Regions from separate parts of the Mesorhizobium sp. M0140 genome, predicted to be linked through region 2. Evidence: predicted binding sites of a transcription regulator. Region 2 holds the regulator's gene; the other holds the start of a gene.
What was found. Region 2 encodes LexA, which represses DNA repair genes until DNA is damaged. Its sites were predicted from a motif close to TGTTCNNNNTGTGTTCNG; they were not measured.

Region 1: the regulator LexA is predicted to act here: its motif matches at 2,777-2,794, upstream of NKJ37_RS01395 (PA0069 family radical SAM protein).

Annotation. Positions count from the first base shown of each region.
Region 1 is NZ_JAMYTM010000001.1:289,340-305,423, reverse strand. It holds gene moaB (molybdenum cofactor biosynthesis protein B) at 1-509, shown strand, start outside; gene NKJ37_RS01410 (GFA family protein) at 647-1,069, shown strand; gene NKJ37_RS01405 (hypothetical protein) at 1,077-2,051, opposite strand; gene NKJ37_RS01400 (glycosyltransferase) at 2,195-2,719, opposite strand; gene NKJ37_RS01395 (PA0069 family radical SAM protein) at 2,869-4,023, shown strand; gene rnhB (ribonuclease HII) at 4,175-4,870, shown strand; gene NKJ37_RS01385 (F0F1 ATP synthase subunit B) at 5,002-5,493, opposite strand; gene NKJ37_RS01380 (F0F1 ATP synthase subunit B) at 5,504-6,103, opposite strand; gene NKJ37_RS01375 (F0F1 ATP synthase subunit C) at 6,167-6,391, opposite strand; gene NKJ37_RS01370 (F0F1 ATP synthase subunit A) at 6,477-7,235, opposite strand; gene NKJ37_RS01365 (AtpZ/AtpI family protein) at 7,295-7,702, opposite strand; gene NKJ37_RS01360 (cell wall hydrolase) at 7,957-9,141, opposite strand; gene NKJ37_RS01355 (MFS transporter) at 9,286-10,584, opposite strand; gene NKJ37_RS01350 (LysR substrate-binding domain-containing protein) at 10,701-11,624, shown strand; gene der (ribosome biogenesis GTPase Der) at 11,653-13,089, opposite strand; gene NKJ37_RS01340 (tetratricopeptide repeat protein) at 13,086-13,751, opposite strand; gene NKJ37_RS01335 (polysaccharide deacetylase family protein) at 13,966-14,964, shown strand; gene sbmA (peptide antibiotic transporter SbmA) at 15,000-16,084, opposite strand, start outside.
Region 2 is NZ_JAMYTM010000013.1:92,894-108,977, reverse strand. It holds gene secG (preprotein translocase subunit SecG) at 1-204, opposite strand, end outside; gene tpiA (triose-phosphate isomerase) at 375-1,142, opposite strand; gene NKJ37_RS15575 (peptidyl-prolyl cis-trans isomerase) at 1,288-3,180, shown strand; gene trpD (anthranilate phosphoribosyltransferase) at 3,177-4,187, shown strand; gene trpC (indole-3-glycerol phosphate synthase TrpC) at 4,198-5,010, shown strand; gene moaC (cyclic pyranopterin monophosphate synthase MoaC) at 5,013-5,495, shown strand; gene NKJ37_RS15555 (molybdopterin molybdotransferase MoeA) at 5,495-6,700, shown strand; gene NKJ37_RS15550 (hormone-sensitive lipase) at 6,748-7,578, opposite strand; gene NKJ37_RS15545 (AMP-binding protein) at 7,888-9,513, shown strand; gene kynA (tryptophan 2,3-dioxygenase) at 9,510-10,346, shown strand; gene kynU (kynureninase) at 10,426-11,673, shown strand; gene lexA (transcriptional repressor LexA) at 12,084-12,824, shown strand; gene NKJ37_RS15525 (ComEC/Rec2 family competence protein) at 12,818-15,268, opposite strand; gene gltX (glutamate--tRNA ligase) at 15,370-16,084, shown strand, end outside.

The sequences.
Region 1 (16,084 bases), on a different contig from region 2:
CGGTGCTGACCGTTTCGGATACGCGCAGCCTCGCCGACGACAAATCCGGCCAGACGCTGGCCGACCGCATCACCGAGGCCGGCCATCTGCTGGCGGCCCGCAATATCGTCACCGACGACCGCGAGAAAATCCGCGACACGGTTCTGGCGTGGTCACAGGACAAGAATATCGATGTCGTCATCACCACCGGCGGCACCGGCTTCACAGGCCGTGACGTGACGCCGGACGCGCTGGAGCCGATCTTCGAAAAGCGCATGGATGGCTTTTCGGAAGTGTTCCACCGGATTTCCTACGACAAGATCGGCACCTCGACGATCCAGAGTCGGGCGACCGGCGGCGTCGTCAACGCCACCTTCGTCTTCGTGCTGCCGGGTTCGCCAGGCGCCTGCAAGGACGCGTGGGACGGCATCCTGAAAGCGCAGCTCGACTACCGGCACATGCCGTGCAACTTCGTCGAGATCATGCCGCGCCTGGACGAGCATTTACGGCGCGGCAAATCGGCTTTGTAAAAGCCAGGCAAAGCGTCGGTTCCACGCCGCTTTTGCAGGCAGAACAGCACCGGTGCCTTCGAAACACCATTCCAAACCGAACCTCGGAAAAGTACCTTGCCTGAAGGCGATCATCGCCATCACGACAAGGCAGAACCATGACCACGCATACCGGCGGATGCCATTGCGGCAACATACGCCTTGCATTTTCAACCGAACTCGACCCATCGCAAATCGAAGTTCGCGCCTGCCAATGCTCGTTCTGTGTCAGACATGGTTCGCGCGCCATTGCCGATCCGGACGGCAGACTGACCATCTCGGTCAAGGATGAGGCGCGATTGCGAAAATATCAGTTCGGGCTGAGGACGGCCGACTATTTGATCTGCCGGGATTGCGGCGTCTATGTCGCCGCAATCGCCGGAGAGGATGACGCAAGGGCGATCGTCATCATCAACGCCCTGGACGACCGAGAGCGGTTCAATCAGGAGCCGGCTCGTGTCGACTTCGATGCCGAAAGCCGGGCACAGCGCCAAGCCAGGCGCCGCGCTCACTGGACGCCTGTCGAGATGAGCTTCGGATAGGCAGCTCTCAGCGGATGACCGGCTCGCCATGAAACCGTCGGCGCGACGGCGGCGATACGCCGAAGCCGACTTCCATCATCAGTCGCGGCGTGCGTGCCGGCACGGTGCCCATATGAAAGCCAAAGGGGTCCTCGACGAAGCCGAGACCGGCCTCGCCGGTCAGCGTCACCGGGCTCTGCTCGCCATAGACATCCAGAACCTGTTGCGCGGGATGGCCGACCAGAAGGGTAAGCTGATGCTTTAGGCTGCGGCGCTTGTGGCTGCCCCTGACATAGACATGCGGACCGGTGTCGGCGTCGACCGGCTTGAGGTAGAAGAAGAATTTCAGCATGCGCCAGTCGTCGAGGTCAAAATGATACTTGCCGAGCGAGGCGAGGTTCTTGTCGGCATCCGAAGCGGCACCTGTGGGAAAACTCCACCAGACCCGCGTCGTGATCAGTTTCGCCTGGCCGCCGAGATAGTGCGCGGCAATATCCAGAAGCAGCGGATCGCGCTGGATGGCAAGCGCCGCCGGGCAGTCGAGGATGCGCTCGAAAAAATGCCCGCTAAGCAGCGAGCGGCCAAGGCGTTTCTCGGCCTCGGCATGTTCCCCCGGCATGAATTCGAGACGGCGGTCGAAATTGCCGAAGCAAGGCGTGCGCCCGGCGAAGTCGGCGATCTCTTCATGGATATCAGGCGGCAGGACCAGGCCTGAGAACAGCCCGTCGGAGCGCAACGCATCGACGACCGCTCCCCGTTCGACACCGGCAAACATCGTATCCCCGGCATTGGCGACCGGGCGGGCGCGCTTTGCGCCGAGCCAATGCATGCGGCGTCCGGGCATGGTGCGCGCCAACACGAACATCGGCAGCCAGGCAGGGTTCTCACGCAGGTCCGTCAGATAGGTTGGAATACGCACGGCGATGCGCCGCAGCAGGCTGCCGTTGCGCGCAATGGCCTCGAGACTGGCCGCGCCGGATGTGTCGGGGGTTGAAAGCTTCATTGGGTCCTCGGCTATGAGAGCACCACCGATGCCGCATCGGTGCTCGCCTCTCGGCATGACCCAAACCCAATTCCCGCTTGAACGGAAGCTAACCCCGCGTCAAACTTTGTGCAATGCACAATGACCTGAGCAACTGCAAAAAATCACGTCGAGGGGCGGCGCTCCTGCTTGGCCGGCGCCATCCAGATTTCGGCGTCGAGCCGCTTCGTCGCGAGGCCGCGGGCGATGGCCTCGGCACTGCCGGCACTCTTGGCCGCGGCCGCCGCCTGACGCTTGCTGATCAGCAAGCCGTCGGCCAAGGCGCGGTTCCCCGAAAAGACCCGGGCCAGGAATGGCGTGCGACTGGCTCGCGTGCGCGAAAACCGTGCCGCCATGGTCTGCCTGGCCGTATGGGCGACAACTTCATCGATCCAGCCCTCCACCAGCCGCGCGCCCGGCTCCAGGAGCAGCAACCAATCCCCCTTGGCCTGGCGGATGCCGGCAGCGACACCGCCCGTCACGTACTGACAGCCGGCATGCTCGGCCACATGATGCGTCTGGTCGGTAGAGCCTGTGTCGCAGACGATGACTTCACGCACCACGCCTTCGACCGCGCCGCCAATCAGCGAGGCGAGCGTGCGGGCGAGGCCCTCCTCGTCGTTGCGGGTTTCGATGAGAACACTGAGCATCCTTAGCCGAATAGCGGAAAGCGCCCGACAGCGCCAGTTTTGCATCGCACCATAGAAAGTTCTTGCTTTGTTCTTATCAACGAAATAGGAATAATTTCATGAGCAGAGCGATTCGACACAACATGGACAGTCCCTGGGAGCGGGCGAAAATGGAACAGATCGTGCGCGCCGACATTGCAGCTTTCGGAGCAGGAAGAGCCGAGATGGCCAACGCGATGGTCGAGCAGAGCGGCATGCGTGTCCGCCCGGACCGCAACCGCGGCAGGTCAGCGGGTATCAATCCGTCCGGCCGGTTCGAGCCGGTCAGCCGGCACGTGTTCGACGATGGCTGGAATTCGCTGGAGGAACTGCCGCCCTTCAAGACCGAAGTGCAGGTCGAGAAGCCGCGCACAATCATCACCCGCAACGAATCGCCCGACATTTCCTTCGACCGTTCCATCAACCCCTATCGCGGCTGCGAGCATGGCTGCGTCTATTGCTTTGCCCGCCCGACGCACGCGTTCATGGGCCTGTCGCCGGGTCTGGATTTCGAATCGAAGTTGTTCGCCAAGCCTGATGCGGCGCGCTTGCTTGACAAGGAGCTTTCGAAAGACAGCTACCAGCCGCGCACCATCGCCATCGGCACCAACACCGACCCCTACCAGCCGATCGAGAAGCAATACCGGATCATGCGCGAAATTCTCGAAGTGCTGGAAGCGCGCGGCCATCCAGTCGGCATCGTGACAAAGTCCGCTCTGGTGACGCGCGATATCGATATCCTGTCACGCATGGCCGAACGCGGGCTCGCCAAGGTGGCGCTGTCGGTGACGACGCTCGACCGTATGCTGGCGCGCACCATGGAGCCGCGCGCGTCGACACCGACCAAGCGGCTGGAAGCGATCCGGCAGCTTTCGGATGCCGGCATTCCGGCGTCGGTCATGGTGGCTCCTATCATTCCGGGCCTGACCGATCCGGAGATGGAACGCATCCTCGATTCCGCACGTGCGGCCGGCGCGCGCGAAGCGGGCTACGTGATCCTGCGCCTGCCGCTGGAGGTCAGCCCGATCTTCAAGGATTGGCTGCTGCGCCATTATCCCGACCGCTACCGCCATGTGATGTCGCTGGTCCGCTCGATGCGCGACGGCAAGGACTACGATTCGGAATGGGGCAAGCGCATGAAGGGCGCCGGTCCCTACGCCTGGCAGATCGGCCGGCGCTTCGAGATCACAGCCAAGCGGCTCGGCCTCAATGCCGAACGGCGCACGCTGCGGACCGACCAGTTCGTTGCCGCCGGGAAAGACCAGGTGCAGCTGACGCTGCTTTGAGAGACAATTCGTCGCGGTGGTTTGATCCGTCGCGGCACCAGAATCCCGTCCGGCCTGCCCCGGCCTGCAGACGGTGCCCTCCCGGTCCGGCGCCCCACCCGACCCGGAGGGACTTGCGGAGAATCAGAGCCGATGCGAACCTCGCCGCAACATGGCTCGCGCGCGTTCTGATTCTCCGCCTCTCTTTGAGATCATCGAGAAGCCTGACTTCTCCTTCGAGACGAAGGCGATGGCGGAGGGCCTGTGGCCGGTCGCCGGGATGGACGAGGCCGGCCGTGGCCCCCTGGCCGGGCCGGTGGTCGCCGCGGCCGTGGTGCTCGATCCCGCCAACATTCCGGACGGCCTCGACGATTCCAAACGCCTCAGCCATTTGCAGCGTGAGGCCTTGTTCCTGCGAATTCTCGGCTCTGCGCAGGCGGTCTCAATGGCCTCCATCAGCGCCGAGGGCATCGACGGCAGCAACATCCTCAAGGCAAGCCTGGAAGCCATGCGCCGCGCCCTGGTCGGGCTGTCGGTCCGACCGAAACTCGCCCTTGCCGACGGACGCGACGTGCCACCGGGGCTGCCTTGTGAAGGGCGCGCGCTGATCAAGGGCGACCAGCGTTCGCAATCGATCGCTGCCGCCTCGATCGTCGCCAAGGTAATGCGGGACCGCATGATGTGCGGATGCGGCAACCACCACGACCGCTACGGGTTCGAAGTCCATATGGGCTACGCCACGCTTCGCCATCGCACCGCGATCGAAGCGCATGGCCCGGTGGCGCGGCTGCATCGCGTATCGTTTTCGCCGTTCAGGCTGGGTGGCGCTGAAGTGGTTGAAGAAGAGAGCTTTGCTGGGCTGGATTGAACAACGGCGGCGGCGACAAGCCAATCTCCCCCTTGTGGGGAGATTGACCGCTTCGGCGTCTCACGCACTCTCCAAGCAAAAAAGCCGCCAGGTTGCCCGGGCGGCTTTAATTGTATGAGGGCCGTGAGGGCTCAGTTCAGCTTCGACTTCACGTCCGCGAGCGATGCCTTGAACAGATCGGCACCGGCCTTGGCGTCGATCTTGCTGGCAAGCAGCGCGCGCGCTGCCTCGACGGCGATATCGACGGCGCTGGCGCGGACTTCGCTGATGGCGTCACGCTCGGCCTGGCCGATCTTCTGTTCGGCAAGCGCGGTGCGCCTGACAACATAGTCCTCAGTTTTCTTGTGCGCCTCGGCGGCAAGCATATCGGCTTCGCGCTTGGCGGCGGCGACGATGTCGGCGGCCTCCTGCTCGGCTTCCTTGCGCTTGCGCTGATACTGGCCAAGCAGTTGCTGGGCCTCCTCGCGCAGTCGGCGTGCTTCGTCCAGTTCATTGCTGATCCTGGCGGCGCGGGCGTCGAGCGCCTTGGCGATCAGGCGAGGCACCTTGATGTAGACGGCAATGCCCAGGAAGATGACCAGGGCAACCGTGGCCCAGAGCGTCGCGAGAGATGTGTAATCCATGATGCGCTCCTCACCGGGCCACGGATTTGACCGCGGCCGCGATCTCGGCCTTGCTGGCCTTGCCGCCAACCAGGGCTTCGACGATCGCCGAAGCGGTATCCTCGGCGATGCTGCCGACTTCCTTCATGGCATTGGCCTTGATGGAAGAAATGCGGGCTTCGGCTTCGCCAAGCTTGGCGTCGAGCGCGGCCTCGACCTTCTTGCGCGCGGTATCGGCCTCGGCCTTGGCCGCGTCGCTGGCCTGCTGGCCGATCGCGTTGGCCTTGGTCTTGGCTTCCGCCAGTTCCTGCTCGTAGGCAGCAACGGCGGCGTCGGCCTCGCCCTTCAACTTGGCCGCCTGATCAAGGTCCTGCGTGATGCGATCGTTGCGGACATCGATGATGCCGCCGACGCGCGGCATCACCACCCGCTTCAGGAAGAGATAGAACAGCCCGAAGGTGATCGCCAGCCACAGAAGCTGCGACGGGAACGTCGCCGGATCGAATGGCGGAAACGTGCCATGCGCTTCAGCAGGCACGCTGGTGCTGGAATGCGTGTCGCCTTCCGTCGCAGCGTGGCTGGTATCGGCTGATGGCGCGGACTCTTGCGCAAAGGCAGATGTCACGAACATGGACTATCCCCGAAATTCAGGCCCGCCGCTCGCGCGGCCGGCCTGTCCAATCTTCCCGAGTGCTCAGCCGAACAGGGCCAGAAGCGCGATGAGAAGCGAGAAGATGCCCAGAGCTTCGGTCACGGCGAAGCCGAAGATCAGGCGGCCGAACTGGCCATCGGCAGCCGACGGGTTGCGCAGTGCGCCCGCCAGGTAGCTGCCGAAGATGTTGCCGAGGCCAATGCCCGCGCCACCCATGCCCAGGCAAGCGATGCCGGCGCCGATGTACTTTGCTGCTTCTGCGTCCATTTGTTCAACTCCTTTGGATCTAAAATTCCGTTGCGATTCCATCCGGCGCCTATGTTGGAAATTCCTGGGCCGGAAACTTTTGGACCTAATGCCCGGGGTGCAGGGCGTCGTTGAGATACATGCAGGTCAACACGGCAAAGACGTAGGCCTGCAGGAAGGCGACCAGCAGTTCCAGTGCCGTCAGCGCCACCGCCATCGCCAGAGGCAGGATAGAGCCGGCGACGCCGACCGCGCCGAGCGCGCTCAGGCTGACCACGAAGCCGGAGAACACCTTCAGCGTGATGTGGCCGGCGAGCATGTTGGCGAACAGACGAACCGAGAGGCTGACCGGGCGCGACACGAAGGAGATCACCTCGATCAGCACCACCAGTGGCAGCAGGAAGACCGGCACGCCATGCGGCACGAACAGTTTCAGGAAGCCAAAACCATGCTTCATGAAGCCGTAGACGACCACGGTTGCGATCACCAGCACGGCAAGGCCGAAGGTGACGATGATGTGGCTGGTGACGGTGAAGAAATACGGGAACAGGCCAAGCAGATTGGCGACGAGCACGAACATGAACAGCGAGAACACGAGAGGGAAGAACTTCATGCCTTGCGTGCCGGCGGCATCGCGCAACATGTTGCCGACGAACTCGTAGGCCATCTCGGAGACCGACTGAAGCCGCCCGGGAACCAGGCTGCGGCTCGACGTCGTGAGAAACAGGAATCCAGCCGCGACGATCACGGTTGCGACCATGAACAGCGCCGAATTGGTGAAAGACAGGTCATAGCCGCCGATGTCGATCGGAATCAGCTTGTTGATATGGAACTGGTGGATCGGATCGACCTTGTCAGCTGCCACGTTCAAACCCCGTCAATGCCGCGTACGGCCTCGTTACCATTACCGCACATGAAGCGCGGTCATTTCTTGTCGTCTTGGTCACGGCGCGATTTATCGCCCTGTCCAAATTCTGCCACAACGCCGGCGGAACGCATCACATTGAGCACTCCGGCGCCAAAACCAAGCAGCAGAAACACGATCAGACCCCATGGCGATGTCCCCGCCAGACGGTCGATGATCCAGCCGATGCCGGCACCCACCACCACCCCGGCGATAAACTCGCTGGAGAGTTTGAGCGCCTGACCATAACCGGCCACACTGCCCGCTTTCGCGTCGTCTTTCCCCTCGAGCCGGCCCGGCCGCCTTGTCGCAAGCGAAGCTTCAAGGTCACGGCGGCGGCGCTCAAGATCGTCGTCGCGGATATCGGGTTCATGCTGATTGCCGCGGCCGGTTTTTCCGGTTCCGTCTGGCCCATTCTTGTCGGCCATCGCAACCCCCCTGCCCGGTCAGACCGTCACCGTCCGTCCGCTTCTAAAGTCGCCGGCAACATAGTTAGAGGGTTTGCGCCCGTCAAGCCACGGGCGGAAGTTCATTGCCATGTATTTTAGGCAATAAAATCAACAGATTAGAAAGGTGCGACATCGTGCCCGCCATGATGACGAGGATGCATGGCGCGAATCCCCCGCGCAATGGCTCTTCGATAGGCTGCGCGCCACATCAAAGATCAGCGGCTGCTCCGTACTCAGCTCCAGCCGCCGCCATAGGTCCGATAGAAGATATGCAGGCCGATCTTGGTCATCTTCTGCATCGTGCGCGCCCAGCCGGGATGGACATATTGCGCATAGTAATGGGTCGACGATCCGACCTCCGGGATGAAGATCTTGCCGGCAGTGACGGCCATGGCGATCTCCTGGGCGGTCTTGTAGGCGACGGGACTGTCGATGCGCTTCTTCCTGCCGTCGCAGGCGAAGGAGAACTGGCAGCGGTTGAACCAGCTGTCGTTCTGGTAGACGACGCCGCAGATCGAATTCGGATAGGTCGGATTGCGGACGCGGTTGAGGATGACCTGGGCGACAGCGGCTTGGCCGCGCACGGATTCGCTCCTCGCCTCGAAATAGATGCCGTTGGCAAGGCATGCCTGCTCCTTTTGGGAGAAGACACTGGCGGGCAGCGGGTTCTGGATCCACGAATGATCGCCCTTGGCCATCGGCGGAATGAAGCGGCCCTCATTGGGCTGCTCGTCCTGAAGCAGGGCTTCGAAGGGCGATGCCTTGGCATAATCAGGCTCGGACTGCGCGTAGGCGGTGGCCAGCACGTCTGGATGGTCGTTGTTGACCAGCGCTGCCAGCATGGCCGGCACGCCGGGATCCGGCTTCTTGTCCTCGCGCGCATGGAATGCCGCGGCGATCTGGATTTCCTTGCCTTTGATCTGCGGCTTGGCGAAAGCCATTTTCAGGCCGCTGTCCATGCTGGGCCGCAGCAAGGAGGAGGTGCGCTCGAAGATCGAGCCGGCGTTGAAGTTCTTCGGCGGTGCGACGGGAGACATCTGGACGATGCGCCCTTTCTTCTCGGCGCGCACGACGCGGTCCTCATCGGGCGTGCCGCTGACCTTGCCGCCCTTGCCGCGAAACGACACGTTGCCGACACCGGCCAGGTGGACACCCGATCCGGAGATGGAGCCGGTGACATCAGAATCGACAAAGGGCATCTCGGCCGCATGGGTGGAGCCGGCGACGGATTTCTCGACATAGGAATTCCAGCGCGTGCTCGATGCTTCGAGGCCGGAAACCAGGCTCGTCATGTCCTGATAGGCGGCGACCGTCGGAAAGCCGATCCAGATGCCGAAACCGATGACGAGCGGAGCCAGAAAGCCACGTTTTCTCTCACCGGCGGCGGCAACCAGCCGCTTCAACACACGTCGATGCACGGAACTCTCTCCAGGAACGCTACAGACCCCACTGGAGAGCAAAATGATGCATTAACCTTGATGGGACGTTAACGGGTTCGATCGGGTTTTCCCGGTCGGCCCGAGGTGGTGGTTCCGAAGTCGGGCGGTTTTGCGGCGGTCCATTTAGGCCGGACGCAGGAAGATCGGCCGGGCGATCAGCGCGCAGATGGCGGCCGCCAGCCAGACGCCGGACCAAGACCAAAGGTGCAAAAGCCCCGGAATAGCCACCGGCACCAGGAAGAAGCCGACGAAAACAAAGGTGTTGGCAAGACTGAGCGCGGTCCCGACATGGCTGGCGCCGGCAAGGGTGGCAAGCTCGGTGTATGCGACGCCGTGCCAGGCGGAGACGGAGATGCCTGCGACAATAAGCACGACTGGAAGGACCGCCAAGCAGATGAGCTGGCCGCCCGGAACGGTTGGGCCGAACAGGACCAGCAGCCAAAGCATGGCGAAGGCAAGGGCGCTGAACGCGCTGCACAAGCGAAGAAAATGGCGGCGGTTGCCGTGACGGTCGGTGAAGCGGCCGCTCCAGATGCGCATGACCATGGCGCCGATCTGAACGGCGGCGAGGCTCGCGCTGATCGCCGCCGTTCCCAATCCAACGAAATCGTGCAGGAACACGGAGGCGAAGGTGAGCACGGCCACCTGCGGAAAGCAGAGCAGGCCGATGGCGGTCGCGATACGCCAAACATCGCGATTGCGCAGCGGCGCCGGTCCGGCCACAGAAGCCGCAGCGAGATGATCCTTGCCCGCCGTCGGCGGCTCGTGCAGCCAGCGCCAGGCGAACAGGGCAGACAGAGCGGATGCACCCGCCAGGACCCCGAACACCGCGCCAAAGCCGAAAGCCAGAGCAAGCGAGGGCAGTATGAGGGCGCCAAGGCCGCCGCCGAGCGGCACCGCCGTCTGCCTGATGCTCATTGCAAAGCCGCGCTCGTTTTCCCGGAACCAGCCCATGATGGCGCGGCCGCTCGAACCGTTGACGCTGCCGCCGAGCAGTCCGGTGATGAGCAGGCTCGCGGCGAGCAGCGTGACGCCGGGAGTACCGGCCTTTGTCGGCACAACCAGCATCGCCATGACCAGGAGCCACACCGCCGTCGCGCCGAGCCCGATCAGGAGCACGCGGCGATCGCCCCAGCGATCGGTGAGCAGACCCCAGGGCAGTTCGCTGAGCGCGACCCCCAGCCCGAGAAGGCCGAGCGCCAGGCCGAGCTCGGCATTGCCCAGGTGATAGCCCTGGCGAAGAACGACCGCCGTCGCCGGGATGCCGGAGAACGTAGCCGAGAAGGCGGCATTGGCGGCGACGCCGATGCCCAGAACCTTCCAGCGATGGCCGGGCTTGAATACCCTTTCGGCGGAACCGGCTGCCGTATCTTCCAGGAGTTCTGACGGCTGCCGGTCGGTGCAATTGACAATGGCGGACATGATTTCATTTCCCGTTCTGGCCAGTGGTCCGGCCTTGACGATCTGTCCCTACCGCCGTAATTTCATCCTGAAAATTAGGAAGTTTTGAACATACAATCCTGAAAATCGGGACTCACATGCGACGCGTAACTTTCGACCTCGACGTCCTGCGCAGTTTCGTCACCGGCATGGAACTGGGCAGCTTTGCCAAGGCCGCTGGCCGGCTTGGCCGGTCGACGTCGGCGGTCAGCGCGCAATTGAAGAAACTGGAAGAACAGGCGGCGACGCCGATCTTCCGCAAATCAGGACGCGGCCTCGCCCTGACCGAGGCCGGCGAGACCTTGCTCGGCTATGCGCGCCGGCTGATCGAATTGAATGATGAGGCGGCATCCGCCATCCACGATGTCGAGTTGGAAGGCTGGGTACGGCTCGGCTTGCAGGAGGATTTCGGCGAGGCGGTGCTGCCGGACGTGCTCGGCCGATTTGCCCGGGCGCACCCCAAGGTGAAGATCGAAGCCAGGATCGCACGCAGCCACGACCTTGCCGAAAGGGTCATGTCAGGCAGTCTCGACATCGCGCTCGCCTGGCACTGCGGCGAAACGCTGCCCTACAGCCAGCATGTCGCCGATGTGCCGATGCGTTGGATCGGGCCGGCAAAGGGCATCGAGGCCAGCCTGCGGCACGGCGAGCCGCTGCCGCTGGTGGCGCTCGAGGCGCCATGCCTTTTGCGTACGGTTGCAACTGAAACGCTCGACCGTGCCGGCCTGTCGTGGCGGATGGCCTTTTCCAGCCCAAGCCTTGGCGGCATCTGGGCCGCGGTTGCTGCGGGGCTGGGGCTGACGATCCGCACCGACATCGGCCTGCCGGCCAGCGTCAGCGCAATGACGCCGGAGATCGCCGGATTGCCCGCCCTGCCCAAGATGGCGTTGTTCCTGCATCGCAAGGACGCCGAGGCGGAGCCGGTGGCGGCCCGCCTCGCCGATATCCTGCTGGACGCCGCACGGCAAGCGCTGCCCGAAAATGCGCGGGTCAGCGACAACGGCCTGCGCAACGTGGCGTGATCATGAAGCGCCAGGTGGGCGCCGACGATCAGCTGCGTTTCTTGTTTGACCTGCCGGCGAACGGGTTGTCCGACGTGCGCAGCGCAATGCGGATCGGCACGCCGGGCATGTCGAAGGCTTCGCGCAGGCTGTTGGAGAGGTAGCGGACATAGGATTGCGGCATCGCGTCGGGCCGCGAGCACTGGACGACGAAGCCCGGCGGACGGGTCTTGGCCTGGGTGACGTACTTGACCTTCAGCCGGCGCCCGGCAACAGCAGGCGGCGGATGATGCGCCAGGATGCCCTCCAGCCAGCGGTTGAGCTTGCCGGTCGAGACGCGGCTGTTCCACACCTTGTGGGTCTTGATGACGGCATCCATCAGCTTGTCGAGGCCGCGCCCGGTCTCGGCCGAGACGGGTACGGCCTGCATGCCGCGCGCCTGGGGAAGAAGCCGTTCCGTCTTCTCGCGCAGTTCGGCCAGAAGCTCCTGGGGATGGTCGATCAGATCCCATTTGTTGAAGGCGATCACCGGCGCCCGGCCTTCCCTGATGATCAGGTCGGCGATCTGCAGATCCTGCTTCTCGAAGGGGATGGTGGCGTCGAGGACGATGATGACGATCTCGGCAAACCGGATGGCGCGCAGACCGTCCTGCACCGACATCACTTCCAGCTTTTCGTGGATCCTGGCCTTGCGGCGCATGCCGGCCGTGTCGAACAGTTTCAGGCGGCGGCCATGCCAATCCCAATCGACCGAGATCGAATCACGGGTGATGCCGGCTTCCGGTCCGGTGAGCAGCCGCTCTTCACCGATCAGCGCGTTGATCAGCGTCGACTTGCCGGCATTGGGGCGGCCGACGACGGCAATGCGCATCGGTTTGGTGTCGTCATAGGCGTGCTCGGCATCCGGATCGGCGATATCCTCGCCGATCAGCACCTCGCCGGCAGCGACGTCTTCGTCTTCGCCATCTTCTTCTTCGCCGAAGGCGCGCGCTTCGCCGAGCGCGCCGATCACGGCGTCGCGCAAATCGGGCATGCCCTGGCCATGCTCGGCCGAAACCGGGATCGGCTCGCCAAGGCCGAGCTCCCAGGCTTCCAGCATGCCGCCCTGGGCGCCCTTCGCCTCGGCCTTGTTGGCGACCAGCACGACCGGCTTGCCGGACTTGCGCACGATCTCGGCGAAGGTCCTGTCGTCAGGCAACAGGCCGGACTTGGCGTCGATGGTGAAGAAGATCAGGTCGGCTTCGCGGATGGCGATCTCGGTCTGCGCACGCATGCGGCCGGGCAAGGTCGAGGCGCCAGCGTCCTCGAAGCCGGCGGTGTCGATGACATCGAAATGCAGGTCGTAGAGCTTGGCGGCATGGACGCGACGGTCGCGGGTGACGCCCGGCGTGTCGTCGACGAGCGCCAGCTTCCTTCCCACCAGCCGATTGAAAAGAGTCGATTTGCCGACGTTAGGTCTGCCGATGATGGCGACTTTGAAGGTCACGACGCACTGCCCGACCCGCGGATCAGCTCGGACATCAATGTTGCGCGCTCGCGGGTGTTGCGCGGGGCGCCGTCATCGGCGGCGATCTGGTCGAACAGTTTCAGCGCATCCTGCGTCTTGCCTTCCTTCCAGGCGGAAAGGCCGAGTGCCTCGCGCGCCGTGTGGCGCAGCGTGTTGGTGTCGGATGTGAGCGCTTCGACACGGCTGGAGACGTCGGCAAAGGAGCCGTGGTCGACAAGCAGCAGTGCTGCCCGCAGGCGCGCCATGTCGCGAATGCCCTGGGGAATGGCCGTATCGGCGGCGACTTCGTCGAAATCCTTGACGGCGGCGGGGACGTCACCCTTGTTCGCCTTGACGGTCGCGCCGCGCATGCGGGCGAGCAATGGATAAGCGCCGTAGCCATCCTTCTCCAACTGATCGAGCGCGGTCAGCGCCTCATCGTTCTTGCCGTCATTGGCGAGCTTCAGCGCCTGCGAGAACGCATCGCCCGAGCGGTTGGCGCGCGTCTCGTCCCAATAGCGGTAGCCGACGAAGGCGGCGGTGCCGAGCACCACGAGGATCGCAACGACAATCAGAGCGGGGCCAAAACGGTCCCACAGCGCCTGCGCCTGTTCGCGACGGATCTCGTCGTTGACTTCACGGATGAAACTGTCGTCGGACATCAAATCAAACCATTCCTGCCCCGTCGGGCCTTTGTCAGCCCGCGTTTTAGCGAAATTTTGCCGGCATGGAAGGGGTTCAACCGGAAAATCGCCTATTGTCCGGGGCAAACGGATGTTTGCCCCGGACAAGCAGCCGAAAAGGCTCATCGCACCCACGCCACATTTAGGCGATAGCCGGCTTGCAGACGTTCCCCGAGTGAAGATCAGATTGCCTATGCTTCGTCCGTTCCGCGTTGTTGCGTTTTCGCTTGCCGCGCTCACCACTGGTGGCGGGGCTTTGGCCGATCCGCCGGTGCCGGCAAAGCCGAAACAGGTCGTCATCATCTCATTCGACAGCGCCCGCGATATTTCGCAATGGAAACGCAGCCGGGCATTGGCTGAGCGCACCGGCGCGCATTTCACCTATTTTCTGTCCTGCGTCTTCCTGCTGTCGACGGAGACGCGCAAGGAGTACACCGCACCCGGCAAAAGCGCCGGCAAATCCAACATCGGCTTTGCCGCCTCCAAGCAGGAAGTCACCGAGCGGCTCGAACAGATCGGCCTTGCCGCGCATGAAGGCCACGACATCGCCAGCCATGGCTGCGGCCATTTCGACGGCAAGGACTGGAGCAAGGCGGACTGGCTGAAAGAGTTCAGTTCGTTCGAGCACATTCTCGAAAACGCCTATGCGATCAACGGCATTGCACCCGAACCACAGGGCTGGCGCGATTTCGCGCGGCATGCGGTGGTCGGCTTTCGCGCGCCGTACCTGTCGACCAGCAAGGCGCTTTACGAAGCGCTGCCGGCGGCCGGATATCAATTCGATGCCAGCGGCGTCTCGCAAGGCCCTGCCCGACCGGCGGCCAGCAACGGCATCATGCACTTTTCGCTGCCGCAGATCCCCGAAGGACCGAAGTCGCGGCCGGTGATTGCCATGGACTACAACCTCTATGTCAGGCATTCTGGCGGCTTCGAGCGGCCAAGCCAAGCGGGCGAGTTCGCCAACCGGACCTATGCTGCCTTCCGCGCCGCCTTCGACAAGCAGTATGCGGGAAAACGCATTCCGCTGGAACTCGGCTTCCACTTCGCGCTGATGAACGACGGCGCCTACTGGAACGCGCTGGAGCGCTTTGCCGGCGACGTCTGCGTCAAAGCCGATGTCGAATGCATCAGTTTTCGCGATTATGTTTCGCGCCAGGATGCTGGCCAAAGGCAGGTCTCGGTCGACGGCTGAGCCGCCAACCCGGTTCGATTTCCAACCCTCGGTTTTTAGGCTGGGTCCTCGGCGCCCTGCCTTGCCAGATAGCGCTGGTCGATTTCAGGCAGCGGCTCGCCTTGGAGCGTCGCCTCGAAGGCGCGCAGGCGCTTGTGGACCGATTGCAGCTCGACGATGGTCGACCAGGAGGTGAGCAGAAACTGCAGCGAACCGGTCACCTTGCCGAACGCGTTCGAAATCTGGTTCAGCGCGCCGAACGTTATCTTGTGCGCCACCAGCGAGGGACCGAGGATCAGCAGCGAGAAAATGTTGTCGGCCTGCAGGTAGGTGTAACGGACGACGTTGAAATAGATGTAGTGAAAATAGAGCCTGAAATAATTGTGACGAACATTCTCGAACAGCTCGGCAGTGGTGGCCGGCTGGGCCCGGTCCGCATGATCCTCGCCGTAGACGAGTTCCTTGCGGTAGGCGGCTTCGACACGCTGGTTGCGGAACTGCAGCCCTGGAAGCTTCAAACCGGCAACCATGACCGAGATCGTCCCGAACAGACACCAGGCAAGGGCCGCGACAACCAATGGCTGCGGGATCGCGCCGATAATCGGCAACTCGGTGATATGGGCCTGCAACTGGATCATGACCGGCAGGAATGCGATCAACGTCATGATCGACTGGACGAAGCTGGAGCCGAGATCTTCCATGATCTGCGAGAACCGCATCGTGTCTTCCTGGATACGCTGCGAGGCACCCTCGATATGGCGCAGCCTGCCCCAGTTCTCGACGAAGTAGTTGTTCATCGCCGTGCGCCAACGGAAGATCCAGTGACTGACGATGAAGGCATTGACCACCTGCACATTCATGCCGACCAGCGCCAGCCACGAAAAATCGGCCAATCCGATATAAAATTCGCTGTTGGTCGACTTTCCAGTCCCCGACATCAGGCCCTGCACATAGTCGAAGAAAGGCCCATACCAGGCGTTGACGGCGACACTGACCTGCACATTGAAATAGATGAAGAACAGGATGACCGCGGTCATCAGGATCGACCAGCGCTGCCATGGATGCGGCGAATACCAGCTCCAGAATGCGTAGAAGACGAGCACGCAGAACGCGAAATAGAGATAGAACCAGAGGAACGGTT
Region 2 (16,084 bases):
GATCGACAGGGTCAAGGAGGTGGCGAAGAAGGCGGCCGCCAGGATCGCCGTCGCACGCGTCAGCGCATTGGCAGCGCCACGCGCGGTCATGAAGCCGGAGCCGCCACCGATGCCGAGGCCGCCGCCTTCGGAGCGCTGCAGCAGCACCACGCCGACAAGGGCGAGCACAACCATGAGATGGATGACGATCAGTACGGTTTCCATAGTTTATCCTGGCAAGGCCTTGCCCGGCCGCGGACACGACCGGTGAATTGGAGGCGGCTCAATACAATGCTTTGACGGCATTTCCAAGCCCGTGGCCGGAATATGGGAAGCAACCCGTCCTTTGCAACGATTTCAGGCACCGGAAGCCCTGTCCGGCGTGGCGAATGTCTTCAAGCAATATTGCGATAGGCCTCGGCAATAGCTAGGAAATCCGCCGCTTTCAGGCTGGCGCCGCCGACCAGCGCCCCGTCGACATTCCTGACGCCGAGCAATTCGACCGCGTTGGAAGGCTTGACCGAGCCGCCATAGAGAATGCGCACCTTGGCCGCAAAGCCGCCGAGCTTTTCCGACAGCTTTTCGCGAATATGCGCGTGTGCTTCGGCCACATCGGCGGCGGTCGGCGTCAGGCCGGTGCCAATCGCCCATACCGGCTCATAAGCAATGATGGTGTTGGACGGTGTGGCGCTTGGCGGCACCGAGCCGTCGACCTGCCGCGACAGCACGTCCAGCGTCGCGCCCGCTTCGCGCTGCCGCTGCGTCTCGCCAATGCAAATGATGGCAACAAGCCCGGCACGCCATGCGGCGGATGCCTTGGCCTGGACTGTGGCGTCATCCTCGCCGCGTTGCTCGCGGCATTCGGAATGGCCGACGATGACATGGCTCGCACCGGCATCCCTGAGCATTTCCGCCGAGATGCAGCCGGTGTAGGCGCCGCTCTCCTTGGTATGGCAATCCTCACCGCCGGCATGCACCGGCGTGCGTGACAGGATCTCCGCAGCGTGGGCAAGCAGGGTTGCGGGAACGCAAACCAGCGCTTCGGTCTCCGCGTCAAGTCCGCTCATGAAACCGTTGCCGATCATCCGGAGCTCGTTGAGGGAGGCGCTGGTGCCGTTCATTTTCCAGTTACCGGCGACGAGCGGGCGAATTCCTGGCGTCATGGGTTTGCTTCTCCGGATGATATCGGGGCTCTGGCCCTCACTACCAAAATCAGGCCACAAAGCAATCGACAGTGGGCCGGAAGGGCGCTATTGCGCTTGTTTCAGACTCGGCGCATGCGAAAATGCGCATAAATCGGAAGTAAAAATGCTTGGTATATTGAGAAGCGCGGCAGGCACCTGGGTCGCGAAAGGGCTGTTGGTGCTACTGGTGCTCAGCTTTTTGGTCTGGGGCGTTTCCGGACGGCTGATGGGCGGTTTGGCCGGCCATGATTCGGTCATTGCCGCCGGCGGCACCAAAGTGTCGATCAACGAATACCGTCTCGCCTATGATCGCCAACTCGCTGTCATGTCGCAGCAGTTCGGCCAGCGTCTCAGCCACGAACAGGCAAAGGCACTCGGTGTCGACAACCAGGTGCTGGCGCAACTCGTCTCGGGCGCCGTTCTCGACGAACAGGCCCGCAAGCTGGGCCTCGGACTTTCCAAGGACCGGTTGGCCGAGTTGACGCGCGAAGACCCGGCATTCAAGGGCCCGGGCGGCCAGTTCGACCGCAGAACATTCGAATACATGCTGCAGCAGATTGGCATGCGGCCCGAGGACTATCTGAAGAACCGTGCCCAGGTGGCGGTGCGCCAGCAGATCGTCGAGGCTGTCTCGGATGGCCTCAAGGCTCCGGACACTTTCTTCAAGGCGGTTGCGCTCTATCGCGGCGAGGACCGCACCATCGACTATTTGACGCTGCCCAAGGCACTGGTCGAACCGATCGCGGCACCGTCCGATAGCGTGCTCTTGGCCTATTTCGAAGCCAACAAGAAGACATATGCGGCACCCGAATACCGCAAATTCTCCTATGTCCGCCTTGAACCCGTCGACATCATGGACACGACCGCCGTCACCGACAGCCAGGTCAGCGACGACTACAACAAGAACAAGGCGCGTTACACCACGCCGGAACTGCGCACCGTCGAGCAGCTTGTATTCAAGACGTCGGATGCGGCCAAGGCCGCACTCGATTCGCTCAAGGCCGGCGCTACTTTCGACAAGCTGGTCACAGCGGAAGGCAAGACCCCGGCCGACACGCTGCTCGGCACGCTTGCCAAGGACAAGATCGCCGACAAGGCGGTCGCCGACGCGGCCTTTTCGCTCAACGCCAATGAAGTCAGCCAGGTCGTGCAAGGCGCCTTCGGTCCGGTGCTGCTGCGCGTCACCGAGATCAAGCCCGAGGTGGTGAAGCCACTGGCCGAGGTGTCCGATCAGATCCGCAAGGATCTGGCGCTGGGCGAGGCAAGCCGCATCCTTCTGGACGTGCGCGACAATTACGATGACACCCGCGCCGCCGGCAGTTCGCTGGCAGAGGCCGCGGCCAAGCTGAAGCTGAAGGTCGTCACCATCGACGCCATCGATCGCAGTGGGCTGCGGCCAGATGCAAGCATCGTCAAGGACCTGCCGCAATCGCCGGAGCTGATCAAAGCGGTCTTCGACGCCGAACCCAACACGGAAAACGATGCCTTGACCACAGCCGACAACGGCTTCGTCTTCTATGAGGTGGCGTCCATCACGCCGGCTCGCGACCGCACGCTGGATGAGGTTCGTCAGAAAGCCGTCACCGACTGGACCGCGGCGGAAATAAGCAAGCGGCTGGCCGCCAAGGCTGACGAGCTGGAAAAGCGGCTCAAGGCCGGCGCAACGCTCGATGTCATCGCCAGCGAACTGAAGCTCGAAAAGCAGACCAAGCGCGGTGTCAAGCGTGAGGCTGACGACGTCGACTTCGGTAAGGAGGGTGCGGCAGCGATGTTCGGCGTTGGCGAAGGCGGCACCGGCCTGATCCCCTCGCCGACCGGCGACGGGCAGATCCTGTACAAGGTCACCGAAGTGTTCGAGCCCGCCGGAGCCGATGCCAGCTCGGTGCCGGATGACGCACAAAAATCCTTCACCTCCGGCATGTCGGATGATCTGCTCGACCAATTGGTGGCACAGTTGCAGACACAGTACGACGTTCGCATCGACCAGGCCGCCGTCGCCCAAGCCTCGACAAGATGAGCGCGCTGAAAACCCATATCGCCAAGATCGCGACCGGTAGCGCGCTTTCCTTTGAGGAAGCGCGCGAGGCCTTCGACATCATCATGTCGGGTGACGCGACCCCCGGCCAGATCGGCGGTTTCCTGATGGCGCTGCGCGTGCGCGGCGAGACGGTGAGCGAGATTTCCGGCGCCGTCGCAACCATGCGGGCCAAGATGCTGCACGTCGACGCGCCCACCGATGCCGTCGACATCGTCGGCACCGGCGGCGACAATTCTCACAGCGTCAACATTTCGACGGCATCGGCCTTCGTCGTTGCCGGCAGCGGCGTGCCGGTTGCCAAACACGGCAATCGCGGCCTGTCGTCGCTGACGGGGGCAGCCGACGTGCTGGTTGCGCTCGGCGTCAAGATCGACATCTCGCCCGAATTCATCGGCCGCTGCATCCACGAGGCAGGCGTTGGCTTCATGTTCGCGCCCGCGCATCATCCTGCGATGAAGCATGTCGGCCCGACCCGCGTCGAACTCGGCACCCGCACCATATTCAACCTGCTCGGGCCGCTCTCCAATCCGGCCGGCGTCAAGCGGCAGCTGGTCGGTGTGTTCCTGCCGGAATGGATCCTGCCGGTTGCCGAGACACTGAAGGCGCTGGGTGCCGAGCATGTCTGGGTCGCCCATGGCGACGGCTATGACGAGATCACCACCACCGGCGAGACGCAGGTCGCCGAACTGATCGGCGGCGAAATCCGCAGCTTCACGCTGACCCCTGAAGCGGTTGGGCTGGCGCGCCATAGCAAGGATGAGTTGCGCGGCGGCGATGCGGACTACAACGCCAAGGCCTTGCGCGATATGCTGGGCGGCGGCGCCGGCGCCTATCGCGACACCGTGCTGATGAACGCCGGTGCCGGACTGGTTGTGGCCGGCAAGGCGACGACGCTTGGCGACGGCATCGCGGCGGCGGCGCAAGCCATCGATAGCGGCCGTGCCCTGCAAGTGCTCGACAGGCTGGTCGAGATTTCGAACGGATAACGGATAGAGCGTGTCTGACATTCTTCGCAAGATCGAGGCCTACAAGCGCGACGAGATCGCGGCGGCAAAGGCACGCGTGCCGTTGGCCGAAATCAAGGTCCGGGCAAAAGATGCCGACGCACCGCGCGGTTTTCTTGCCGCACTGGAAGCGAAGCGCAAATCCGGCGCCTTCGCGCTGATCGCCGAGATCAAGAAAGCGAGCCCCTCCAAGGGTCTGATCCGTGCCGATTTCGATCCACCGGCTCTGGCGCAGGCCTATGCCAAGGGTGGTGCTGCCTGTCTTTCGGTGCTGACCGATGCACCGTCCTTCCAAGGTGCGCCTGAATTTCTCACCCGGGCGCGAGCCGCCGTCGCGCTGCCGGCGCTGCGCAAGGATTTCCTGTTCGATCCGTATCAGGTCTACGAAGCCCGCGCCTGGGGCGCGGATGCCATCCTGATCATCATGGCCAGCGTCGACGACGCCCTGGCGAGCGAACTCGAGGCGACGGCGTTCGAACTCGGCATGGATGCACTGGTCGAAGTGCATGACGAGACCGAGACGCAGCGCGCGCTAAAATTGTCGTCGCGACTGATCGGCATCAACAACCGCAATCTGCGTACATTCGAGACCAGCCTCGACACTTCCATGCGGCTGGCGACAATGGTGCCGGCCGACCGCTTGCTGGTCAGCGAGAGTGGTATTTTCTCGCATGACGACTGCCTCAGGCTGCAAAAGAGCGACATCGGCACTTTTCTTGTCGGCGAGAGCCTGATGCGGCAACAGGACGTCACCGCGGCGACGTGCCTGCTTCTGACAGGCAAGGCTTTGGCCGAGGCTATCTGACGATGGTATCAGGCCTTACCCATCTCGGCGCGCAGGGCGAGGCCAACATGGTCGATGTCGGCGACAAGGAAGAAACAACGCGCACGGCGATCGCCGAAGGCTTTGTCGCGATGCAGCCCGAGACGCTGAAGATGATCCTCGCCGGCAACGCCAAGAAGGGCGATGTGCTCGGCACCGCGCGCATCGCCGGTATCATGGCGGCGAAGAAGACGCATGAACTAATCCCGCTCTGCCACCCGCTGCTTTTGACCAAGGTTTCCGTCGACATCGAGCCCGACCATGCTTTGCCGGGCCTGAAGGTCACCGCGCTGGCGCGCGTCACCGGCAAGACGGGTGTCGAGATGGAAGCGCTGACCGCCGCTTCGGTAGCCTGCCTGACCATCTACGACATGGCGAAAGCAGTCGACCGCGCCATGGTCATCACCGGCATCCGCCTGGTCAAAAAGACGGGTGGCAAGTCGGGTGACTACAAGGCGAGCGCCTGATGGCGCTGGTTCCTATCGCGGAGGCGCTTGAACGCCTGCTCGATGGTGCGGCACCTCTAGCCGGCGAAAGCGTTCCTCTGTTCGAGGCGGTGGATCGTGTTCTGGCGGAACCGGTCGTTGCTCTTCGCACCCAGCCGCCTTTCAATGCTTCCGCCATGGACGGCTATGCGGCGCGCGCCGCCGACGTCACGTCGGTCCCATCCAGGCTGTCGGTGATCGGCATAGCGCCGGCTGGACGTGGCTTCGACGGCACGGTCGGCCAGACGCAGGCCGTGCGCATCTTCACCGGCGCGCCGCTGCCCGAAGGCGCCGACACCATCGTCATCCAGGAGAATGTCCGCGACCTCGGCGGCGGCGATATCGAAGTGATCGAGCCGACAGCGCAATGGCGCAATATCCGCCGCATCGGGCTCGATTTTTCAACAGGCGACATGCTGCTGGAGAAAGGCCGCTTGCTCAACCCGGCGGCACTGTCGCTGGCAGCATCGGCCAACCATCCCCGGGTCAGCGTGGTGAAACGGCCGCTGGTCGCCATCATCGCCACCGGCGACGAATTGCTGCCGCCGGGCAGTGATCTCGGCCCGGACCAGATCATCTCGTCCAATGCCTATGGCGTCGCTGCCACCGCACACTCGGTCGGCGCCCGGGCGCTCGATCTCGGCATTGCCGCCGATCGCAAGGAGGCTATCGCTGCGCTGATCAGACAAGCGGTCGCGGCCGGTGCGGATGTCATCGTCACGCTTGGTGGCGCCTCGGTCGGCGATCACGACCTGATCCACGACGTGCTGACCGGCGAAGGCATGACGCTCGGCTTCTGGAAGATCGCCATGCGCCCGGGCAAGCCCCTGATGTTCGGCCGCCTCGGCGACATCAGGTGCATCGGCCTGCCCGGCAATCCGGTGGCAAGCCTGGTCTGCTCGCAACTGTTCCTGAAGCCGCTGCTGGCGCGGCTCGGCGGCCGCGATTATCGCCAGGATATACGTCCGGCGCGATTGGGCGCCGCAATGCCGGCCAATGATTTGCGCCAGGACTATGTCCGAGCCGTGGTCAGGGAAGACGACGGCGCGCTGGTGGCGACGCCCTTCGGCATCCAGGATTCCTCGATGCTGAGAATGCTGGCCGACGCCAACGGGCTGATCGTGCGGGCGCCGTTTGCCCCTGCAGCAGCCGCGGGCGAGGCTTGCAGCGTTTTGATGCTGCGCTGAGGAACCCGAACAAGCCATTCATAACAGACGAGAAAATGATCCCGGCCCTAGTTCGAGATCAGGCTCTGCGTCAGCGGATGCGCCGAATCGGCAAGGCCATCGACAATGCTGTAATGATGCCGGTCGGGCTCGACCACGACGCTGGTGGTGGCGCCGAGGCCGGTCCAGATGTTGGCAAGCAACGCATTCTGACGCAGGAACTCGGCGCGCTCGCCACCGCCGACCCAGCAAGTGATGCGGGCACCATCCATCGGCCGCAGCAGCGCCGGGCTTTCAGTCAGCGCCTCCTCTTCGTCGATTGCCAGTTCCTTGTTCATCCCGGTGCGCATGATCGGACGCAGGTCATGCAAGCCTGAAATCGAGACGACATGGCGTATGCGCCGCGCCACATCGGCGGCCAGCGGCGTGCTTGTCGTCACCATCCGGGTGGCGAGATGGCCGCCGGCCGAATGTCCGGTCAGCATCAGCGGTCCGTCGACCATTGCCGCTGCCTCGCCGATTGCCGCCCCAATCTCGCTGACGATGCCGGCGATGCGTATGTTCGGGCACAGCGTGTAGGAGGGCATCGCCACGGCGAAGCCACTGCCGACCGCGCCATTGGCGAGGTGCGACCACAAGCTCTTGTCGGTCTCCAGCCAGTAACCGCCATGGATAATCACCACCAGCCCTTTGGGCGCGGCCCTGGGAAGGAAAAGATCGAGCCGATTGCGCGGTCCGTCGCCATAGGCGATGTCGAGCCGCGCCCGGCCCTGCGCCGACAGCGCATCGCGGAATGCTTGCGCTGGCTCCGCCCATGCAGACGGCCAGCGATCACTGCCCGCGATGTTGGCGCCGTTGGCATAGGCATCATCCCAATCGACGATGTGACGTTCGAACATCTGCGCCCTTCCCCAAGACGGCATCGCTACTTGCTAGCAATGGCCACCGCCATGCCATGCGTCAATGCCCTGAGCAAAAACATTTTAGGCTTGAAACAAATTTCGACTGGTGCGATCCTGCCCCAACGAACAGCCGACAATGGGAGGTCTGCTGTGCTGCCCGAACCTGCAGATGTTCACCCTTTCTGGGCGCATCTCAGCAGGTGCGATGGGTAGTACGAAGCTTCCTCAGAGCAGGACCTTAGGATCCACTACATCCGGCCAAGGCGCATCGCGCACTGGCCAGGCAGCAGACGGGAGAGCGGCGACATGCTTGGGCCTTCAGCGCATATCGACACGTTCACGCGCGATCACCTGCCGCCGCCGGAGCAATGGCCCGATATCCTGCTCGATGGCTTTGACTATCCCGAACGCCTCAACGCCGGCGTCGAACTGACCGACAAGCTGGTCGAGAAAGGTCTGGGCGACCACACCGCGCTGATCGGCAATGGCCGCCGCCGCACCTACAAGGAACTGTCCGACTGGACGAACAGGCTGGCCCACGCGCTGGTCGAGAATTATGGCGTCGAGCCCGGCAACCGGGTGCTGATCCGCTCCGCCAACAACCCCGCCATGGTCGCCTGCTGGCTGGCCGCCACCAAGGTTGGCGCCGTGGTCGTCAACACCATGCCGATGCTGCGCGCCGGCGAACTCGCCAAGATCGTCGACAAGGCCGAGATTACCGTCGCGCTGTGCGACACCAGACTGATGGACGAGATGACTGCCTGCGCCAAGGACAGCGCGTTCCTCAAGCAGGTCATCGGTTTCGACGGCACCGCCAACCATGATGCCGAACTCGATCGTGCCGCTCTCGACAAGCCGGTAACGTTCACCGCAGTTGACACCGGCCGCGACGATGTCGCGCTGCTCGGCTTCACCTCGGGCACGACAGGCGTTCCGAAGGCGACGATGCATTTCCACCGCGACCTGCTGATCATCGCCGACGCCTATGCTCGCGAAATCCTGGAGGTGACGCCGGACGACATCTTCGTCGGCTCGCCGCCGCTGGCCTTCACCTTCGGCCTTGGCGGGCTCGCTATCTTTCCGCTGCGCTTCGGTGCGGCGGCGACGCTTCTGGAGCAGGCGACGCCACCCAACATGATCCACATCATCGAGACCTACAAAGCGACGATCTCCTTCACCGCGCCGACTGCCTACCGCGCCATGCTGAAGGCCATGGATGAAGGTGCCGACCTGTCGTCGCTGCGCGTTGCAGTTTCGGCCGGCGAAACCTTGCCCGCTCCGGTTTTCGAAGAGTGGACGAAAAAGACCGGCAAGCCGATCCTCGACGGCATCGGCGCCACCGAAATGCTGCACATATTCATCTCCAACCGTTTTGGCGACATGAAGCCTGCGTCGACCGGCAAGCCGGTGGGCGGCTACGAGGCGCGCATCCTCGACGACGAGATGCGCGAGGTGCCGCGCGGCACGACCGGCAGGCTGGCGGTGCGTGGCCCGACCGGCTGCCGCTACTTGGCCGATGACAGGCAGAAGGAATATGTGCGCGACGGCTGGAACATCACCGGCGACACCTTCACGCAGGACGAAGACGGCTTCTTCCATTTCGCCGCGCGCTCCGACGACATGATCGTCAGCGCCGGCTACAACATCGCCGGACCCGAGGTCGAGGCAGCACTGTTATCGCATCCGGATGTCGCCGAATGCGCGGTGATCGGTGCAGAGGACGCCGAACGCGGCCAGATCGTCGAGGCGCATGTCGTGCTGGTGCAGGGCGTCGCGCCCGACGCCCTCACCACCAAGCGCCTGCAGGACCATGTCAAGGCAACGATCGCGCCCTATAAATATCCGCGATCGGTAAAATTCATCGCCGCTCTGCCCAAGACCCAGACCGGCAAGATCCAGCGCTTCCGGCTGCGCACGGAGAAAATCAATTGAGCGAGCCATACGATCCGGCGTCCGAAGGCGCCCAGATGTCGTTCAAGGAGCGCATGTCCTACAGCGACTATCTGCACCTGGAGAAAGTGCTGGAGGCCCAGACGCCGCTGTCATCGGCGCATGACGAGATGCTGTTCATCATCCAGCATCAGACCTCCGAGCTCTGGATGAAGCTCGCTCTGCACGAGATCGGCGCCGCGATCCGCTCGATCCGCGCCGACCGGCTCGAGCCGAGCTTCAAGATGCTGTCGCGCGTTGCGCGCATCTTCGAGCAGCTGAACAATGCCTGGGATGTGCTGCGGACGATGACGCCCAGCGAATACACCGAGTTCCGCGACGCGCTCGGCCAGTCCTCGGGCTTCCAGTCCTGGCAGTATCGCGCCATCGAGTTCATGGCCGGCAACCGAAACCTGGCAATGCTCGGGCCGCACAAGCACCGGCCCGACCTGAGCGGGAAGCTGGAAGCGATCCTGGCCGAGCCGTCGCTCTATGACGAGGCACTGCTGCTTTTGGCGCGCAACGGATTCGACATCGGTGCCGATGCCAGGCGCACGGACTGGCGTGAGACGCGAACCGAGAATGAAGAGGTGCTGGTCGCCTGGCAGACCATCTACCGCGATCCGCAGCGCTACTGGATGTTCTACGAACTGGCCGAGAAGCTGGTCGATTTCGAGGACTACTTCCGCCGCTGGCGCTTCAACCACGTCACCACGGTGGAGCGCATCATCGGCCTGAAACGCGGCACCGGCGGCACGTCGGGTGCTTCGTATCTGAAGAAAATGCTCGAGGTCGTGCTGTTCCCGGAGCTGTGGACGGTCCGCACCCGGCTCTGACGTCGAAATGGAAACAGGCACACCGAGGGGACGCGCCTGTAGCGGAAAACCCTTCGCGAACAACCGGGACTGACCGACCATGAGTGGAATTCCTGATCTCGCCGCAGTCGAAGCGATGGATGCCACGGATCCGCTGCGGGCCATGCGCGACCGTTTCATTCTGCCGGAGGGGATGATCTATCTCGACGGCAATTCACTGGGGGCAGCGTCTCATGCCGTTTTCAGCGAGCTGCAGCAGGCGGCGACCCAAGAATGGGCCCAGGATCTCATCCGAGCTTGGAACACCGCCGGATGGTTCGAGATGCCAATCGAACTCGGCGACCAGCTCGGACGCCTGATAGGAGCCGCGGTCGGCCAGACCGTTGTCTGCGACACGACATCGACCAACATCTACAAGGTGCTGCATGCGGCGCTGGAGATGCGGCCAGACCGGTCGGTCATTGTCGCCGAAGGTGACAGTTTCCCCACCGACCTGTACATCGCCGAAGGCGTGGCCTCGACCCGGGACGGCGTCCTGCTGCGCCTCGCGGGTGTCGACGCGCCGACCATCGAAGAGCTGATCGACGAAAACGTGGCGGTGGTGCTGGTCAACCACGTCAATTACAAATCGGGTGAACTGCGCGACATGTCGGCGCTGACGCGCAAAGCTCATGCGGCCGGAGCGCTGATCGTCTGGGATCTTTGCCACACCGCCGGCGCCCTGCCCGTCGAGCTCGATCACGCAAATGCCGATTTCGCCATCGGCTGCACCTACAAGTACCTCAACGGCGGTCCGGGCGCACCGGCCTTCATCTATGCCGCGCAGCGCCACCACGGCGATATCAGCCAGCCGCTCAGCGGCTGGTGGGGCCATGCGCGGCCCTTTGCCTTCGAACGGGGTTATGTTGCCGGCACCGGCATCCGCCGCTTTTTGTGCGGCACTCAGCCGATCCTGTCGATGGGGGCGCTCAAAGGCGCGCTTGCCATCTGGAATGACGTCGACATGGCGGCATTGCGAAAGAAGAGTGTCGCGTTGACAGAACTGTTCATCCAGCTCGTCGAAGCCAGGTGCGGCGCCTACGGTCTCACGCTGGAGACCACCCGCGACGCGACCAGGCGCGGCAGCCAGGTGTCGTTCCTTCACGATCACGGCTATCAAATCATGCGGGCGCTGATCGAGCGCGGCGTCATCGGTGACTTTCGTGCGCCATCGACCATCCGTTTCGGCTTCACGCCGCTCTATGTCGGCTACAAGGATGTGTGGCTGGCGGTTGAGGTGCTGGAGGATATTCTGCGCACGGGCGCATGGAAGGACCGCCGTTTCGCGGTCAAGGAAGCCGTTACCTGACGCAACGATCCCCGCGATCCACCGCCGCCGCCCTCACTGCCTGGCAGATGACGGAGGGCTGAATTTCCAGCCACAAATGCCAACAGACGTTGGCGTTTTGGCTCCGTTTCGTTCACGGCAAACGAACGTCCCGAAGATTGATATCGTCCTTTGTGGGGGTCGATAGACTGATAATGCCAAGCCTGGGTCGAGGATGAGCCACAGGTCATTAACCATAATAATTTCAATGTGAGCAGGCGCATCGCCGTGCCTAGCGCCTGTTGATCGCGACCTGCTGGCAAGCGCCAAATAATTTCAGCAGCCTTAACAAATTCATTAAACTTTAAACGGTTGCAGAACACAACTGGAACAGATAGGGTTTGTTCTGGGTTTGTTTTTCGATTCTGGTTTCAGGTAACCTGGGGGCCGCCATGCTGACGCGCAAGCAACATGAACTGCTGATGTTCATCCATGAACGCCTGAAGGAGAGCGGCATTCCGCCATCCTTCGACGAGATGAAGGAGGCGCTTGACCTTGCCTCCAAATCCGGGATTCATCGGCTGATCACCGCACTTGAGGAGCGCGGCTTTATTCGCCGGTTGCCCAACCGGGCACGCGCGCTGGAAGTGCTGCGATTGCCGGACTCGATCGCGCCCGGTCTCAACGCGGCAAAGAAGTTTTCGCCAAGCGTCATCCAGGGCAGTCTCGGTCAGGGTGGCGCCCTTGGCCGGCAGATCAAGCCGGCGCCTTCGCGGATGCCCTCGCCCGGCAATGATGACGATGCGGTCTCCGCCGTGTCGATCCCGGTCATGGGCCGTATCGCCGCCGGTGTGCCGATCGATGCCATCCAGCATCAGACGCATTCGATCTCGGTGCCGCCGGACATGATCATGGGCGGCGCCCACTATGCGCTGGAGGTCAAGGGCGACTCGATGATCGAGGCCGGTATCTTCGACGGCGACACCGTCATCATCCGCAATGCCGACACGGCGAGCCCCGGCGAGATCATCGTGGCGCTGGTCGATGAAGAGGAAGCGACGCTGAAGCGGTTCCGCCGCAAGGGCGCTTCGATTGCTCTCGAAGCCGCCAATCCGGCCTATGAAACCCGTATTTTCGGCCCGGACAGGGTCAAGGTGCAAGGCAAGCTCGTCGGCCTGATCCGCCGCTACTGAGGCGGCTGTGGGTTGGCCGCTGGCTTCTCCGGTTTCTTAAAGGGTGCCAGCCCCCTCGCCTCACGAGAGTATTTGCGTTGCGTGTGCCAGGGCCGATATGGGCTGTCCACCGCGAAGCTGATCGTCGCCGGCGTGGTCGCCGATTGGCGATCGAAGAAGACCGCGGCACTGCCTTTGCGAGCCAGTTGCCGCTTGGTGATGACGAGAACCAGCGGATTGTGACAGGCGTCATACGCGGTGGCGTCATTGATGACGATCAGCTCGGCGAAGCCGCAGGCTTTCCAGGTGTCCTTGCGGTCCTCGACATAGGCAATGATCGCACCGGACATGTGCCTGGCCACGCAAACGTCTGAGGAGCAATAGAACGGCGATCCCGGCGGTAGCTCAACGGCATCCGCGACGTCGAATTGCCCGTCGCTGTTGTCGAACACCTCCGGAACGACGATGGTTTCTGATGTCAGGGCGCGTTTCCAGTTGTCGACGGTGAATTCGTTCGGCCGTTCCCGGCTGACGGCAAGCTCACCGCCACCGATCGGCAACGCCACCAGCCGGGCGTCTTCCGAGATCAGCACATCCGGCGTGCGCGTATCCGAGACGGTCAGCAAGCCTGCCAGCGCGAATGGCAGAGCAGCGAGCCGCAGCCAAGTTGTCGCCATCGTCGCGATGACCAGGGCAATTGCCACCAACAGGACCGACTGCTGCGAAATCAGCCCGACCCCATCGACAGGCGAACGCTCGGAGATCCAGCTTGATATGGCGATCATCATCGTCAGACCCTTACCCATCAGGTAGAGAGCCGGCCAATCCAATCCGAAAGGCATCAACAGCGCGCTGGCGACGGCCAGGAACATGACGACGGTGACGATCGGCATTACCGCGAGATTGGCAAACAGGCTGAGCGGCGAGACACGCTGAAAATGCCAGATGGCAAACAGCGTCGTCGCGCTTCCCGCGATGATCGAGGTCATGGCAAGGCCGGTTGCCGCCAGCAGGAATTTTCGCGTCAGGAAACCGGGCACGGATCGCTTTGGCGGCGGCGGTCTTGCTTTTCCCGCGCGGTGATCCGCCCAGCCGGCATAGGCGCCGACCAGAGCCGCGGTCGCGGCGAACGACATCTGAAAACTCGGGCCGACCACCTCATGCGGCGACACCACGATGACGGCGATCGCCGAGATCGCCAGATTGCGCATGGTGAGTGCTGCTCGATCGAACAGCACGGCAATCAGCATCACCGCCAGCATGATGAAGCTGCGCTCGGCGGCAACGACGACTCCCGAGATGATGAGATAGGCCGCGATCGAGAACAGTGCGGCGGCGGCGGCATACTTCTTGACCGGGCGACGCGCGGAAAAGTCGGGAAACAAGGCGAAGGCGCCGCGCAGCAAACCCATGATGGTGCCTGCGACCAGAGCCATGTGCAGTCCCGAAATGGAGATGATGTGGTAGATGCCGGTACGTCGCATCGCCTCATTGATGTCATCGGGAATGCCGGCGCGCACGCCGACGATCAGCGCCGCGGCGATCTCGCCTTCGGCGCCGCCGACGCTCGCCCTGATATGGTCGGCGATGCCTTCACGGGCATTTTCCACGCTAGAGGAAATTCGGGCCGGCAGCGGCATGTCGCCGTCATCGTTGACGACAAGCTTTGGATTGCCGAGAAAGAACCCGCTGCCACCGATGCCGGCAAAGTAGCTGTCGAAGGAGAAGTCATAGCTGTCCGGCCGCACCGGCCCGGTCGGCGGCAAGAGCTTGGCATATCCGGTGATGAGGGAGCCGGCGGTCACGTCAGCCGGGATCTTGCGTGCCGAAAGCCGCACCCGTTCCGGCGCATAGCGCAGTTTCGGTCTTGCGGTCGATGTCACGTCGATGGTCAGCCGGATACGGCCGGTTTCCATCCGGTCGAGCGAGACGACGCGGCCGGTGACTTGCGTCGAAATTTCCGAGCCCAACATTTGTGTGCCCGCACGCCACGTCTCGACCTTGGCAGCAAGCAGTCCTAGGGCGCACAAAAGTGCCGCCATGAAACACAGATGGGTCTTTGGCCATGAGCGCGAGACCAGCGCACAGATCCCCGTCAGAATGACAACCGCGACAGGTCTCGCAAAGTCGGGTTCAGCCGTCAGCGAAAAATAGCCGATCGCTCCGATCGCCAGGCAGACCGGCACCAGCAGGAAGGCCACGCCCCGGTCGAGTTCCAGGCTCGCCGCCGTGTTCACGCTGTGGCGCAGGCGAGGCAGTGATGTCAGGCTGATTTGCCGGCGCACGCGAACGATCCTGCCGGTTTCGGCAACAGGAACAGAGGCGGCGACATCCGCTTGTAACGGCGCTTGGCCGGGATCCGGCAGGAGGGGCGACGGCAATGGCAGAGGCGCAAAGAGGGACCGTTCGCTGACGCCGATGGCAGCGTCCTCGCCCTGATCCGAGCCCCAGCCTCGTCCAGCCATCGGGTCTGCCCCTTGCGCCCTCGACACCCTATGCTACATGAACGCCGGGCGCGCGAAAGTCCGCGCAACCGCACCCGCTTCAGATGGTTTCCGAGAGTTCCATGTCCGACAAGGTCGTCACCCGTTTTGCCCCCTCGCCCACCGGCTATCTGCACATAGGCGGCGCGCGCACGGCGCTGTTCAACTGGCTGTATGCAAAGCACACTGGCGGCACGATGCTGCTGCGCATCGAAGACACCGACCGTGAACGCTCCAATGAAGCCGCGACGGCTGCCATCCTCGACGGGCTTTCCTGGCTTGGCCTGAGCTGGGACGGCGAGCCGGTGTCACAGTTCGAGCGTGCGCCGCGCCACCGCGAGGTGGCCGAGGAGCTCGTGCGCATGGGCATGGCCTATTATTGCTATGCCACGCCAGCCGAACTGGAGGCCATGCGCGAGGCTGCCAGAGCCAAGGGGCTGCCGCCCCGCTATGACGGCCGCTGGCGCGACCGCGACCCCTCTGAGGCGCCCGCAGGCGTCAAGGGCGCCATCCGCATCAAGGCGCCGACCGAAGGCGAGACCATCGTCCATGACCGTGTCCAGGGCGAGGTGCGCTTTCCCAACAAGGATCTCGATGACTTCATCATCCTGCGTTCTGACGGCAATCCCACTTACATGCATGCCGTCGTCGTCGATGATCATGATATGGGCGTCACCCATATCATTCGCGGCGACGATCATCTGACCAATGCCGCTCGCCAGACCGTGATCTACAACGCCATGGGCTGGGACGTGCCGTCCATGTCGCATATCCCCCTGATCCACGGCGCCGATGGCG